DNA from 4 places in the Kitasatospora sp. NPDC087271 genome. Region 1 is predicted to be linked to each of the others. Evidence: riboswitches for the same ligand, from Rfam matches in the RefSeq annotation. Region 1 holds a riboswitch; each other region holds the start of a gene.
The links. Region 1 has a riboswitch for cobalamin ahead of metE (5-methyltetrahydropteroyltriglutamate--homocysteine S-methyltransferase). Riboswitches for the same ligand answer to the same signal wherever they lie in the genome.
Positions count from the first base shown of each region.

Region 1 (3,515 bases):
CCCCAAGCGGCTCTCCGCGACCAGGGCCCGGCAGCTCGTCGGGCTCGTCCCGCAGACCCCGACCGACCTGCTGTACCTGGAGACGGTCGCCCAGGAACTCGCCCAGAGCGACCTGGAGGCCCGTGGCGCCGCCGGCCCGACCGCAGCAGGCCGGACCACGGCCGGCCCGACCGCGCGGCAGATCCTCGACCGGCTCGCCCCCGGGATCCCCGACGGCACCCACCCCCGGGACCTCTCCGAGGGCCAGAAGCTGTCCCTGGTCCTGGCGATCCAACTGGCCGCCGCACCAAGGGTGGTGCTGCTGGACGAACCCACCCGAGGGCTCGACTACCACGCGAAGGAGGCGCTCACCGGCATCGTGGACGCCCTCGCCGCCGAAGGCCGTACGGTCGTCGTCTCCACCCACGACGTCGAGTTCGTCGCCGCCACCGCCGACCGGGTGGTGGTGATGGCCGAGGGCGAGATCGTCGCCGACGGCCCCACCGCCGAGGTCATCGTCGCCTCGCCCACCTTCGCCCCCCAGACCGCCAAGATCCTCGCCCCGCTGCCCTACCTGACTACCCGGCAGGTGGCCGAGGCCCTGGCGCCCGCCGAGACCGCCCGGTGAGCGCCGTCCGGATCCCCGGCCGGGCCCGCGTCGTCGCGGCCCTGGCCGCCTTCATCGGCTTGGTCGCCTTCACCTGGCCGTTCGTCGTCGCCCCGGGAAAGTTCGGCTCCTCCTACGCCCCGCCGCTGATCTTCGGCGCCCTGCTGATCCTGGTGCTCGCCGTCGTCATCGCGGAGATCGCGGCCGGCGGCATCGACGCCAAGGCCCTCGCCATGCTCGGCGTCCTGTCCGCCGTCAACGCCGGGCTGCGCCCGCTCGGCGCCGGCACCGCAGGAGTGGAGACGGTCTTCTTCATCCTCGTCCTGGCCGGCCGGGTCTTCGGCCCGGGCTTCGGGTTCACCCTCGGCTGCACCTCGCTGTTCGCCTCCGCGCTGCTCACCGGCGGCGTCGGCCCCTGGATGCCGTACCAGATGTTCGGCTGCGCGTTCGTCGGCATGCTCGCCGGGCTCCTGCCGAGAACCCGGCGGCGGCGCTGGGAGGTGGCGATGCTGGCGGCGTACGGGGCCTTCTCCGGGTACCTCTTCGGCTTCCTTCTCAACCTCTCCTTCTGGCCGTTCTCCACCGACCCGAACAGTTCCATCGCCTACCTGCCGGGGCTGCCGTTCACCGAGCAGTGGCACCGCTACCTGCTCTTCGACCTCGCGACCTCGCTCGGCTGGGACACCGGCCGGGCCGTCACCACCTTCACGGCCGTGCTCGTCGTCGGCCCGGCCGTCCTCACCGTCCTCCGCCGCGCGGCCCGCCGCGCCAACTTCGAGCCCGTGGTGCGCTTCGAAGCCCCGGACGGTCGACGAGTCACCACGAACGGCACCGCCAGCAGCACCACGAACGGCTCCGCGAGCGGCGAGGGAGTCTCACCATGCGGACGGCTTCCGTGAATTCCGCGTCGGCCCCGGCGGTTTGCCCCTAAGCTGGCGACGCAGCTGGTTCGTCCTGCCCGCCAGGCAGGACGTCGCAAGAGGGAACCCGGTGGGAATCCGGGACTGCCCCGCAGCGGTGAGTGGGAACGACCGCCGTCATACGCACTGGACCCGGGACGGGTCTGGGAAGCGATGGCCAGTAGGTACCGGACGCCGACAGGCCCGGTGCGCCCACGAGTCCGAAGACCTGCCCGTTGCCCGCCCGCGGACCGTTCCGCGTGCGGATATCCCGGTGACCTCGCGGGCGGGTCGGCGACCATACCAGGCGGGTCCGGCACGTGCATCGACGTGAGCCGCCGCCCGGTTCGTCATCCCTTCGCGCTCTCGTCCCGTCCCCGGGTACTTGAGGAGCCAGACTCGCGAAGGAGAGTCCCTTGACCACGAAGTCCGCAGCCGCGGCAACCAGGGCCACCGTGTACGGCTACCCCCGGCAGGGCCAGGGCCGGGAGCTGAAGAAGGCCATCGAGGGCTACTGGAAGGGCACGGTCACCGCCGACGCCCTGCGGGAGGCGGCGGTCGGCCTGCGCCGGGAGAACTGGGCGCAGCTCGCCCAGGCCGGGGCCTCGGAAGTGCCCACCGGCGACTTCTCGCTCTACGACCACGTACTGGACACCACGGTCGCCGTCGGCGCGATCCCGGCCCGCCACCGGGCGGCCGTCGAGGCGGACGCGCTGGACGGCTACTTCGCCATGGCGCGCGGCACCCAGGAGGTCGCGCCGCTGGAGATGACCAAGTGGTTCGACACCAACTACCACTACCTGGTGCCCGAACTCGGCCCGGACACCGTCTTCACCGCGGACCCGGCCAAGGCCGTCGGGGAGTTCCGGGAGGCGCTGGCGCTCGGCCACACCGCACGCCCCGTGCTGGTCGGCCCCCTCACCTACCTGCTGCTCGCCAAGCCCGCCCCCGGTGTCGCCGACGACTTCCAGCCGATCACCCTGCTGGACCGGCTGCTGCCCGTCTACGCGCAGCTGCTGGCGGACCTGAAGGCGGCCGGCGCCGAGTGGGTGCAGCTGGACGAGCCCGCGCTGGTGCAGGACCGCACCCCGGCCGAGCTGAACGCCGCCGCCCGCGCCTACCGTGACCTGGGCGGCCTGGCGGACCGTCCGAAGCTGCTGGTCGCGAGCTACTTCGACCGCCTGGGTGAGGCCCTGCCGGTGCTGGCCAAGGCCCCGGTCGAGGGCCTGGCGCTGGACTTCACGGGGCCCGCCGCGGCGAACCTGGACGATCTGGCCGCCGTCGGCGGGCTGCCCGGCAAGCGGCTGGTCGCCGGGGTGGTCGACGGGCGCAACATCTGGATCAACGACCTGGAGAAGTCGCTGGCCACCCTGGCGACCCTGCTGGGCCTCGCCGAGCGGGTCGACGTCGCGCCGTCCTGCTCCCTCCTGCACGTGCCGTTGGACGCCGCCGCCGAACGCGACGTCGACCCGCAGATCCTGCGCTGGCTCGCCTTCGCCAAGCAGAAGGCCAGGGAGGTGGCGCTGCTGGCCCGGGGCCTGCGCGAGGGCACGGGGGCGATCGCCGCCGACCTGGCCGCCAACCGCGCCGACCTCGCCTCGCGCGCCAACTCGCCGATCACCCACGATCCGGCGGTGCGCGCCCGTACCGCCGCCGTCACCGCCGACGACACCCGCCGCGCCCAGGCCTACCCGCAGCGGGCCGAGGCCCAGCGCGCCCGGCTCGGCCTGCCGCTGCTGCCGACCACCACGATCGGCTCGTTCCCGCAGACCTCCGAACTGCGGGTCGCGCGGGCCGACCTCACGGCGGGCCGGATCGACGCCCCGGCCTACCGGGAGCGCATCGAGGCGGAGGTCCGGGAGGTCATCGCCTTCCAGGAGAAGGCCGGACTGGACGTCCTGGTGCACGGCGAGCCCGAGCGCAACGACATGGTCCAGTACTTCGCCGAACAGCTCACCGGCTACCTCGCCACCCGGCACGGCTGGGTGCAGTCCTACGGCACCCGGTACGTGCGCCCGCCGGTCCTGGCC
Region 1 is NZ_JBIUYQ010000032.1:12,487-16,001, reverse strand. It holds gene ACIO9K_RS33745 (ABC transporter ATP-binding protein) at 1-607, shown strand, start outside; gene ACIO9K_RS33740 (ECF transporter S component) at 604-1,485, shown strand; cobalamin riboswitch at 1,515-1,737, shown strand; gene metE (5-methyltetrahydropteroyltriglutamate--homocysteine S-methyltransferase) at 1,902-3,515, shown strand, end outside.

Region 2 (3,515 bases), on a different contig from region 1:
GCCGTCGACGGCACCTCCCCAAGATCGGGCAACAATCGGGCAACAGACGCAAACCGCCTGGCCGGAAACAGATGGCGGGGTCATGCCATCACGGCTCGACCCTTGCGGCGGCGGTCGCGCTACCCGCCCGGCCGGTCACACTCCGTGGCCGACAGGTGAGGTCCGGGTTCCGTACGGAGGCCCCGCGGGTGTGACTTCTCGCGCGGGGGGGGGCTGGGTTCAGAGAAGGGGGGTGAGCCAGCGGCGGAGGAGTTCGGTGTAGTGGGTGGGGGCGGAGTTCCAGAGGGTGGCGTGGTCGGCGCCCGGGAAAGGGCGGAGGCTGACCACACCGGGGCGGGCGGCGGCGAGGCGCTCGGCGGCGCGGAAGGGGGCGACCTGGTCGTCGGGGCTGTGCAGGACGAGGGTGGGGACGCGCAGGTCGGCGCCCTCGGCGATGCGGCTGAAGTCGGCGAGGTCGACGCCGGTGCGGCCCTCGGCGGCGAGTGCGCCGAGCTCGGCGGCGGCGCCGGTGTAGCCGGCCCGGGCGGCGCCGCGGCGGGCGGTGGCGGGCAGGTCGAGGACCGGCGAGTCCAGGACGAGGCCGCTGATGGCATGGGCCCAGGCGGAGCGGGAGGCCGTCTGGAGGGCCATGGTGGCTCCGAGGGACCAGCCGTACAGGATGACCCGGCCGGCGCCGCTGTCGAGGGCGAGCCGTACCGCCGACTCGACGTCGCGCCACTCGGTCTCGCCGAAGTGGCCGAGCCCGTCCGGCGAGGCCGGGGCGCCCTGGTCACCGCGGTAGGTGACGGCGAGGGCGGGCAGGGCCAGGCGGTCGAGGACGGGGAGGACCGGGAGGGTCTGCTGCCGGTCGGCGCCGGGGCCGTGGACGAGGATCACCCAGGTGCCGCGTTTGCCGTCGAGGCGCCAGGCGGGGAGGGCGCCGAGTTCGCCGTCGGCGGCGGTGTCGGTGAAGGGGAGGCCGAGCGCCTCGGTGGGGTCGCCGAGGTGGACGCGGGGGGTGAAGCGGACCTCGGTGCCGGGGGTGAGGGTGCCCCGGTCCGCGCGGACGAGGCGGCGGGTGACGCCGTTCTCGTCGCTGTGCAGGACGTCCTCGACGACGGCGTGGCCGTGGTCGTCCCATTCCACGGCCCAGCGGCCGGGGCGCAGGCTCTCGGGGCGGCGGTTGAAGGTGATCCGGCCCGCGGCGAGGCTCCGCACCAGGACGGGGCCGGACTCCCGGGCGGCGCTCGCCGGGTGGACCAGCCGTTCGGAGGCCCGGCGGCCGATCACCAGGACGGCGGCCCCGGCGCCGACGACGGCGGCCGCCACGACGGCCGCGGTTCCCCAACGCATATCGCTCCCCGCTCTGCTGGTCTTGGACCGGACGGTGTCCGGGCGGTGTCCGGGCACCAGTTCACCGGGGGGCCGCGCGGGCGGCCACCGGGCTGGGCCGTCCGGGGCACGGCGGGGCCTCGGGCTGGGCGGGCGTCAGGCAGGGCGGGGCGGGCGGATCGGAGGTGGCGACGGGGCTCCGAGGTGTGACCAACCCCTCCGTGACCTCGGTTGACTCCCGGTTCGGCCGCGTGATGGGATCCTGGGGCCAAACGGAGGCATGCAGAGGAAGCCGGTGCGAGTCCGGCGCGGTCCCGCCACTGTCACCGGGGAGCACGCTCGGAACATTGCCACGGCGGACCGTCAGAAGCCGCTGGAAGGCCCGGGGGTGCGTCCGACCCGGAAGCCAGGAGACTCTCGCCCCCGGTACGTCGATCCAGGGCGCGGACCCTGAGTGAGGACACGCACGCGATGCAGGCTGCCCCGCCCCGCCGGACCCCACGCGGCCTTCCGCCGAACCCGCCGTGCGCCCGCTGACCCGCGCCGCCGCGTTCGCGCTCGGCGCCGCCGCGGGCTTCGCCGCGGACGCCCGCTTCGCCGACCCCCGGCGCGGCCACCCGGTGGCCGTCTTCGGCGGTGCGGCGACCCGGCTGGAGCGGCGGGTGTGGCAGGACGACCGGGTGGCCGGCGCCGGGTACACGGCGCTGTGCGTGGGCGCGGTCGCGGCCGGCGCGGTGGCCCTGGAGCGTACGGTGGGCCGGCGTCCGCTGGGCCGGGCCGCGCTGGCGGCCGCCGCGACCTGGACGGTGCTGGGCGGCACCTCGCTGACCCGGGAGGCGCGCACCATCGGCCGGTCGCTGGCCACGGGCGACCTGGCGGCCGCGCGGGAGCGGCTGCCGCACCTGTGCGGGCGGGACCCGAGCGCGCTGGACGGGCCTCAGATCGCCCGCGCGGTGGTCGAGTCGGTGGCCGAGAACACGGCGGACGCCGTGGTGAACGCGCTGGTCTGGGGCACGCTGGCGGGCACCCCGGGACTGCTGGCGTTCCGCGCGGTGAACACGCTGGACGCGATGGTCGGCCACCGCTCGCCGCGGTACGCCCGGTTCGGCTGGGCCTCGGCGCGGCTGGACGACGTGGCGGGCTGGCCGGGCGCCCGGCTGACGGCTCTGCTCACGGTGGCCGCCGCGCCGCAGCCGAAAACGGCCTGGCGGGTCTGGCGGCGGGACGGTTCGGCGCACCCGAGCCCGAACGCGGGCCAGGCGGAGGCGGCCTTCGCGGGCGCGGTGGGCGTCCGGCTGGGCGGGACCCTCCAGTACGGGGAGCGGGTGGAACACCGGCCGGTGCTGGGCGCGGAGTTGCGGCCGGTGACGGTGGACGACATCGAGCGGGCCTGCGTGCTCTCCCGGCGGGTGGGCGCGCTGGCCCTGGGTACGACGGTCGCGGGGCACGTCGCGCTGCGCTTGCTGACGACACGGTGGAGGGGAAGGGCATGAGCAACGCACTGCTGGTCGCCGGGACGACCTCGGACGCGGGCAAGAGCGTGGTGACCGCGGGCATCTGCCGCTGGCTGGCCCGGCAGGGGGTGCGGGTCGCGCCGTTCAAGGCGCAGAACATGTCGCTGAACTCCTTCGTCACCGCCGACGGCGCCGAGATCGGCCGGGCGCAGGCGATGCAGGCGCAGGCGGCCAGGGTGGAGCCGGAGGCGGCGATGAACCCGGTGCTGCTGAAGCCGGGGGCGGACGGCCGCAGCCAGGTGGTGCTGCTGGGCCGGCCGGTCGCCGAGGTGGGCGCGCTGGACTACCGCGAACGCAAGCCCGTCCTGCTGGAACGGTCGCTGGAGTGCCTGGCGGATCTGCGCCGCCGCTACGAGGTGGTGGTCTGCGAGGGCGCCGGTTCGCCCGCCGAGATCAACCTGCGGGACCGGGACATCGCCAACATGGGCCTGGCGACGGCCGCCGGGCTGCCGGTGGTGGTGGTCGGGGACATCGACCGCGGCGGCGTCTTCGCGGCGATGTACGGCACGCTGGCACTGCTGTCGGCGGAGGACCAGCGGCACGTGGCGGGCTGGTTCGTCAACAAGTTCCGCGGCGACGCGCGGCTGCTGGCGCCCGGCCTGGACATGCTGCACGGGCTGACCGGCCGTCCGGTGCTGGGCACCCTGCCGATGCTGCCGGGCCTGTGGCTGGACGCCGAGGACTCGCTGG
Region 2 is NZ_JBIUYQ010000023.1:50,588-54,102, reverse strand. It holds gene ACIO9K_RS30280 (alpha/beta hydrolase family protein) at 220-1,332, opposite strand; cobalamin riboswitch at 1,596-1,728, shown strand; gene ACIO9K_RS30275 (cobalamin biosynthesis protein) at 1,836-2,804, shown strand; gene ACIO9K_RS30270 (cobyric acid synthase) at 2,801-3,515, shown strand, end outside.
Region 2: linked by a shared signal. The riboswitch ahead of ACIO9K_RS30275 (cobalamin biosynthesis protein) and the one ahead of metE (5-methyltetrahydropteroyltriglutamate--homocysteine S-methyltransferase) in region 1 are both predicted to bind cobalamin.

Region 3 (3,515 bases), on a different contig from region 1:
GCCCATCACGCCGAGGCCGACCGGGCGCCAGCGGGAGTTGGAGGTGCCGGCCTCGGTGGTCGGGTAGAAGTTGATGTCCACCACGCGGTCGAGGAACGTCACGGCGGTGCGGACGGTGGCGTCGAGGCGCTCCCAGTCCATGGCGCCGAGCAGGTCGTCGACGGAGGCCCCCGGGGCGACGTGGGCGCCGAGGTTGACCGAGCCGAGGTTGCAGACGGCGGTCTCGGAGTCGTCCGTGACCTCCAGGATCTCGGTGCACAGGTTCGAGGAGTGCACCGTGCGGCCGGGCAGCGCGGTCTGGTTGGCGGCGCGGTTGGAGGCGTCCTTGAAGGTCATCCAGCCGTTGCCGGTCTGCGCCAGGGTGCGCATCATCCGGGCGTACAGGGTCTGCGCGGGGATGGTGCGCACGGCCTTGCCGGCCAGCTCGGCCTTGCGGTAGGCCTCGTCGAAGTCGGAGCCCCACAGGTCGACGAGCTCGGGCACGTCGGCGGGGGAGAACAGCGACCAGTCCTCGTTGGCGTTGACCCGGCGCATGAACTCGTCCGGGATCCAGTGAGCCAGGTTGAGGTTGTGGGTGCGCCGCGCCTCCTCGCCGGTGTTGTCGCGGAGCTCCAGGAACTCCTCGACGTCGGCGTGCCAGGTCTCCAGGTAGACGCAGGCCGCGCCCTTGCGGCGGCCGCCCTGGTTGACGGCGGCGACCGAGGAGTCGAGGGTGCGCAGGAACGGGACGATGCCGTTGGACTTGCCGTTGGTGCCGCGGATCAGGCTGCCGCGCGAGCGGATGCGCGAGTAGGACAGGCCGATGCCGCCGGCGTGCTTGGACAGCCGGGCGATCTGCGCGTAGCGGTTGTAGATCGAGTCCAGGTTGTCCAGCGGGGAGTCGAGCAGGTAGCAGCTCGACATCTGCGGGTGCCGGGTGCCGGAGTTGAACAGGGTCGGCGAGGAGGTCAGGTACTCCAGCCGGCTCATCAGGCCGTACAGCTCGGCGACCTCCCGCACCGACTGCTCGCTGTCGCCGACCGCCAGGCCGCAGGCGACGCGGAGCAGGAAGTGCTGCGGGGTCTCGATGACCTTGCGGGTGATCGGGTGGCGCAGCAGGTAGCGGGACTGCACGGTGCGCAGGCCGAAGTACTCGAAGCGGTCGTCGCCGTGCGCGTCGATCAGCGCGTCCAGGGCGGCGGCGTGCTTGGTGACGAAGGCGGCGGTGGTGTCGCCGATCAGGCCCTCGGCGTGGCCGACGGCGATCGAGGCGGCGAAGGAGCGCGAGCCCTGGCTGTTCGCCTCGTCGACGATCTCCAGGGCGAGCAGCCGGGCGGCCAGCTTCGAGTACTGGGGGTCCTCGGCGATCATCGACGCGGCGGCGTCCACGGCCAGCCCGCGCAGCTCGGCGAAGTCCGAGCCGGCGTGGCGGCCGCGCAGCGCGGCGGCGGCGACATGGCCGGGGTCCACCTGGGGGAGATCGACGCTGCGGTCGGTGAGCAGCCGAAGGAGCGCGCCGCCGGGGTCGGAGACCGTCGGGTCGGTGGGGGCGGGGCCGGTGCCCTGGGCGGGCAGGGTGGCTGAGGCAGCGGTGGTCAAGGCGCTCTCTCCTGGCGGCGATCGGCGGCGGTGATCGGGGGTACCGGGCCGTTCGGGGCAGGGGAGCACGGCACGTACGCAGGAAGCGTCGCGCGACGGTGGCGTCCCCGGCCCGCCCGCGAGGCCCGGAAGGTAGTTCTCGTGCTGGCGCGGCCTCTGCGGGAGGGCCCGTGCGCACACCGTCGGCAGGTACTCGGACTCGCGGGGCGGCTACTGGAGCCGCCCGCTCACCGCTGCGGGGCAGTCCCGGATTCGCACCGGGTTCCCCTGCATCGACAGCAGGATTGAGCATACATCTAGTGGTGTCTCTCTGATGCGACCCCACATGTAGTACGGCGCGGTGTGTCGGAGCGATGACCGGGGGTGCCGGGAGGGGGCGGGTCGTGGCCTTGGGGCGCCTCGGATCCGGGCTCCCGGCGCCCTGATTCCGGGCTCCCGGCGCCTTGATTCCGGGCCCCGGCGTCCTGGTTTCGATACGGAACGGTCACCAGGCGGACCGGTTGCCGCGGGCATGCCCTACGATCTGGGCGCATGAGCGAGCGAAGCGCCGAGGGGCGCGTTTCGCGAAGCGATCATCGAGCGAAGCGAGGGGGCGCGTGAGCGACGGAACTGGCGCACCCGGGCAGGGTCCGCAGGGAACGCCTCCCCCCGGGCCGGGGGACGCGCACGGTCAGCAGCCGCCGGTGGTGCCCGGTCCGGTGTTGCCGCCGAGCGGGGGCTTCGGGCCGCCGCCGGCCTCGTACGGGCCTCCGGTGCCGCCCGCGCAGCCGGTGGCGCAGCCCGGTCCGCCGGGGCAGCCTCCGCTGCCGCAGCCGGGACCGCCAGGGCAGCAGCTGCCGCCGCAGTGGCAGCCGCACCCCCAGCCGAACCCCCAGGCACACCCCCAGCCGCATCCGCAGTCGTACCCGCAGCCCCAGGCGCCGCAGCGCGCCGAGCCGAACTGGGAGGCGCTGGCCGACCGCAACGCGGCGGACGGCAAGCGCCGCCGCCGGCTGCGGGCCCTCGGCGTGGCGGTCGCGGTCGTCCTGGTCGGCGGCCTGATCGCGGGCGGGGCGGTGCTGCTGACGAAGGGCGGCGGCGACAAGCCGGTCGCCGGGCCGATCGCCTCGGCCTCCAACCGGCCGTCCTCCGCCGCATCGGGTGCCGCGCCGAGTGCCGCCGCGACCCCGGGCGGGAACCCGTCCGGCACCCCGGGCGGCGCGCCGGACGACCCGTCGAAGCCGATCTGGGAGGCCGCCACCGACCCGGCGCCGCAGGACGCGGGGGCACTGTTCTCCGCGCTCCAGGTGACGGTCAACGGCGCCACCTGGAACCGGACCTTCGTCTCGCTGGACTCGCCCTGCTGGGACGGGAACTCGACGACCGGCGGGCTCGGCAAGGTCCTCGGTGACCAGGGCTGCCAGAAGGTGCTCCGGGCGACCTACGTCTCCGGCGACAGCGCGGTGACCGTCGGCGTCGCGGTCTTCGACCACAAGATCCAGGCCGAGACCTCGATGAAGAGCTACACCGGCCACCTCAAGGGCGCCGTCGCGCCGGGCGCGCCGGCCTTCTGCGCCACTCCGGGCTGCACCAACACGCACAACACCCTGGGCCGGTACGCCTACTTCACGGTCGAGGGCTCGGCGAAGGGCGGCGACACCGCCGACGCCGCCGCCACCGCGGCGGCCGCCGGCTTCGGCGAGCACGTGAAGGGCCAGCTGCTCCAGCGCGCCAAGGCCGCGTCCGCGGCCGCGCCGGGTGCGCCGGGTGCGTCGGGGGCCGCCGCGGCCGGCTGATCCGCCGTGACACCCCGGCCCCGGCGGGTTCGCTCGCCGGTGCCGGGGGAGTGTGGCAGGCTCTCGGGGCAGTCATTCGCACGAGTGTTCCGGTTGTGTCCGCCTGGGCCGGTGCCGGCGAGCAACCGGAGGAGCGGTCCGTGGCCCTGCCCAGAGCCCTGC
Region 3 is NZ_JBIUYQ010000010.1:226,731-230,245, reverse strand. It holds gene ACIO9K_RS19415 (ribonucleoside-diphosphate reductase subunit alpha) at 1-1,578, opposite strand, end outside; cobalamin riboswitch at 1,745-1,887, opposite strand; gene ACIO9K_RS19410 (hypothetical protein) at 2,331-3,353, shown strand; gene ACIO9K_RS19405 (glycoside hydrolase family 26 protein) at 3,494-3,515, shown strand, end outside.
Region 3: linked by a shared signal. The riboswitch ahead of ACIO9K_RS19415 (ribonucleoside-diphosphate reductase subunit alpha) and the one ahead of metE (5-methyltetrahydropteroyltriglutamate--homocysteine S-methyltransferase) in region 1 are both predicted to bind cobalamin.

Region 4 (3,515 bases), on a different contig from region 1:
ACGCCGTCTTCCCGGACCGCCCGGCCATCGGCCTCGGCGGCTGGAAGCGGCACATCGGCCCCGGCATGATCCCGGTCGTGCTGCTGCCCAGCCTGGACTCCGTGCTGCACCGCAACGCCCGGCGCGGCGGCACCCGGCGGCTCGGTGACGAGGAGGTGGCGCGGATCCACGGCCGGATGGCCGGCTGGTACAACTCCGGGCTGCCGATCATCGACAACTCGTACCTGGACGTGGCCGGCACCGCCGCCGAGCTGGACCGCGTCATCCTGGCCCGGCTGATGGGCATGCCGGTGCGCTGACCTGCGACGATCCGGCGGTGTCGGTGCCGGCTGCGATGATGTGCGGGTCCTGTCGAACCACCCCGGGGGAGCTGACGCCCGTGCCGGAAGGCCACATCATCCACCGCCTCGCCGCCGAGAACCGGAAGGCCTTCGGCGGCCGCCCGGTCGAGGTGTCCAGCCCGCAGGGCCGGTTCGCCGACGAGGCCAAGGCCATCGACGGGCAGCTGCTCACCGCGGCCGAAGCCGTCGGCAAGCACCTGTTCCTCGGCTTCGAGGAGGGCGCCTGGGTGCACGTCCACCTCGGCCTCTACGGCGGCTTCGCCTTCGGCACCGGGCCCGCGCCCGAGCCGGTCGGCCTGGTCCGGCTGCGGCTGGCCAACGACGACGGCTACGCAGACCTGCGCGGCCCCAACACCTGCGCGCTGGTCACCGGCGCGGAGAAGGCCGCCGTCGCGGCCCGGCTGGGCCCCGACCCGCTGCGCGCCGACGCCGACCCGCAGGCCGCCTGGCGCCGGATATCGGCCAGCCGGACGACCGTCGCCGCGCTGCTGATGGACCAGAAGGTGCTGGCCGGGGTGGGCAACGTCTACCGGGCCGAGGTGCTGTTCCGCCACGGGATCAACCCGCACCGCGCCGGCCGCGACCTCACCCGGGGCGAGTGGGACGCGATCTGGGCCGACCTGGTCGCCCTGATGCACGAGGGCGTCGGCGCGGGCCGGATCGACACCGTCCGCCCCGAGCACACCCCCGAGGCGATGGGCCGCCCGCCGCGCGTCGACGACCACGGCGGCGAGGTGTACGTCTACCGGCGGGCCGCGATGCCCTGCCTGGTCTGCGGCACCGACGTCCGGACGGAGCAGCACGCCGCGCGCAACCTCTTCTGGTGCCCCGCCTGCCAGGCGGCCTGACCGCGTTCGAGGGTTGCTCCGGCCGGGCCCCGGCGCGTCCTCCGGGGGGGGGGGGGGGGAGCCGGTCAGCCGACGGCCGTGTTGGGCTCGTGGTGTTCGGCGGCGGCGCACGCGTCGAGGAGGGGGCGCAGGGCCTCGTCCACGAGCCGGTAGCGCACGACCCGCCCGTCCTTGTCTCCGGTGACCACGCCCGCGGTGCGGAGCAGCCGCAGGGCCTGGGACACGGCGGGGTCGCGCATGCCGGTGGCGACGGCGAGGTCGGAGACGGCGAGCGGGCCGGCCCGGTGGAGGGCGAGCAGGAGGGCGAGCCGCCCGGGGTCGGCGAGCAGGGAGAACCGCTCGGCCCAGGTGCGGACGTGCGCGGGGTCGCCGATCGCGGCGATGGCCTCGCAGACCCGGTGTCCGTCGATGGTGCGGTGGCCCGCGCGGTCGGCCGGTACGAGATGCATGCGCACATTGTTGCAGGAGGGGGCCTGTGATCCTGGACACCTGCGCAGGTGCGCAGCCTTGCAAGGGTGGGTCCTGGCCCCTACGGTGTTCCCCGCCGTGGTGCTCGGGAAGACCGGTGACGGATCCTCAGGGGTCCCAGTCCGGAGCGGCCCTCGCCACTGTGATCGGGCCATCGTGATCGTCGACGATGGAGAGACGTCCGTACCCACGACGCCACTGGGAGCCTCGCGCACCTGGGAAGGCGGGTACGGGACCCCCGTAAGCCAGGAGACCGGCCACGGCATCTCACGAAGTGTTTCCACGAGGTGCTGGAGCGTGACCCGAATGACCCTGCCCGAAACCGCCGCCGCCGCCGAGGCGCCGGCGACACCGTCCGTGCTGCCCACGTTCCGCTGGAAGCGCGAGGACACCGTCCGCACGGCCGGGCTGATGGGGGTGATCCTGGCCATGCACGTGGTGGCCTTCGGGACGCTCGTCTTCCTGGTCGCGCCCCACAACTACGCGGTCGGCACCCAGGTCTTCGGGGTGGGCCTCGGGATCACCGCGTACACCCTCGGCATGCGGCACGCCTTCGACGCCGACCACATCGCGGTGATCGACAACACCACCCGCAAGCTGATGGCGGACGGCAAGCGGCCGGTCTCGGTCGGCTTCTGGTTCGCCCTCGGGCACTCCTCGATGGTGGTGCTGATGGCCGCCCTGGTGGCGGGCGGCGCGCAGCTGGCCAGCACGCTGATGGACGACGACTCGGCCACCCACAAGTGGCTCGGGATGGTCGGCACGACGGCCTCCGGCGCGTTCCTCTACCTGATCGGCGCGCTCAACCTGGCCGCGCTGCTCGGCATACTCAAGGTGTTCCGGGCGATGCGGGCCGGGTCGTACGACGAGGCGCAGCTGGAGGAGCACCTCAACTCGCGCGGCTTCATGGCCCGGGTGCTGAACCGGGCGACCCGGTCGATCACCCGGCCCGGGCAGATGTTCCCGGTGGGCATGGTGCTGGGGCTGGGCTTCGACACCGCGACCGAGGTCACCCTGATGGTGATGGCCGGGTCGGGCGCGGCGGCCGGGCTGCCCTGGTACGCGATCGTCTGCCTGCCGCTGCTGTTCGCGGCCGGGATGAGCCTGTTCGACACCCTGGACGGGACGTTCATGAACTTCGCGTACCAGTGGGCCTTCGCGAACCCGGTCCGGAAGGTGTACTACAACCTGACGATCACCGGGCTGTCGATCGCGGTGGCCTTCGTCATCGGCACCATCGAACTGGTCGGCGTGCTGCACGAGAAGCTCGATCTGACCGACCCGGTCACCGGCTGGATCGCGGGCATCTCGCTGGACAACGTCGGCTACGCGATCGCCGGGCTGTTCGTGGTGGTCTGGGCCGCGGCGATCGCCTACTGGAAGCTGGCCCGGGTGGAGAAGCGCTGGGTGGCCGCCGAGTAGCGACGGCTGCGATCAGCGACGGCAGCGAGCAGCGACGGCGCCTCCCCCGGGATCCCGGGGGAGGCGCCGTTTCGTCGCTGCGGGTCGGTGCCGGTCGTCGGGCGGGCGGGGTTCAGCGCTCTTCGCGGAAGTCGACGTGCCGGCGCGCGACCGGGTCGTACTTGCGCAGGATCATCCGGTCAGGGTCGTTGCGGCGGTTCTTGCGGGTCACGTACGTGTAGCCGGTGCCGGCGGTGGAGCGGAGCTTGATGACGGGGCGCAGTTCGCTGCGGGCCATGGGTGTCCTCCCGGGTTGGCGGGGTGTTCGGGGCTGGGGCGAAACCGTACACCGAAATGGAAGTCATTTTCATCTGGTGTAACGTGAGCTCCGTCCCGCCCATTCCCGGACGTCAGGGAGCACCCATGTCCGCCCACTGCCAACTCACCGGCCGCCGGC
Region 4 is NZ_JBIUYQ010000007.1:213,382-216,896, forward strand. It holds gene ACIO9K_RS14855 (AAA family ATPase) at 1-299, shown strand, start outside; gene ACIO9K_RS14860 (DNA-formamidopyrimidine glycosylase family protein) at 380-1,189, shown strand; gene ACIO9K_RS14865 (metalloregulator ArsR/SmtB family transcription factor) at 1,255-1,638, opposite strand; cobalamin riboswitch at 1,720-1,934, shown strand; gene ACIO9K_RS14870 (HoxN/HupN/NixA family nickel/cobalt transporter) at 1,964-3,079, shown strand; gene rpmG (50S ribosomal protein L33) at 3,192-3,356, opposite strand; gene rpmB (50S ribosomal protein L28) at 3,482-3,515, shown strand, end outside.
Region 4: linked by a shared signal. The riboswitch ahead of ACIO9K_RS14870 (HoxN/HupN/NixA family nickel/cobalt transporter) and the one ahead of metE (5-methyltetrahydropteroyltriglutamate--homocysteine S-methyltransferase) in region 1 are both predicted to bind cobalamin.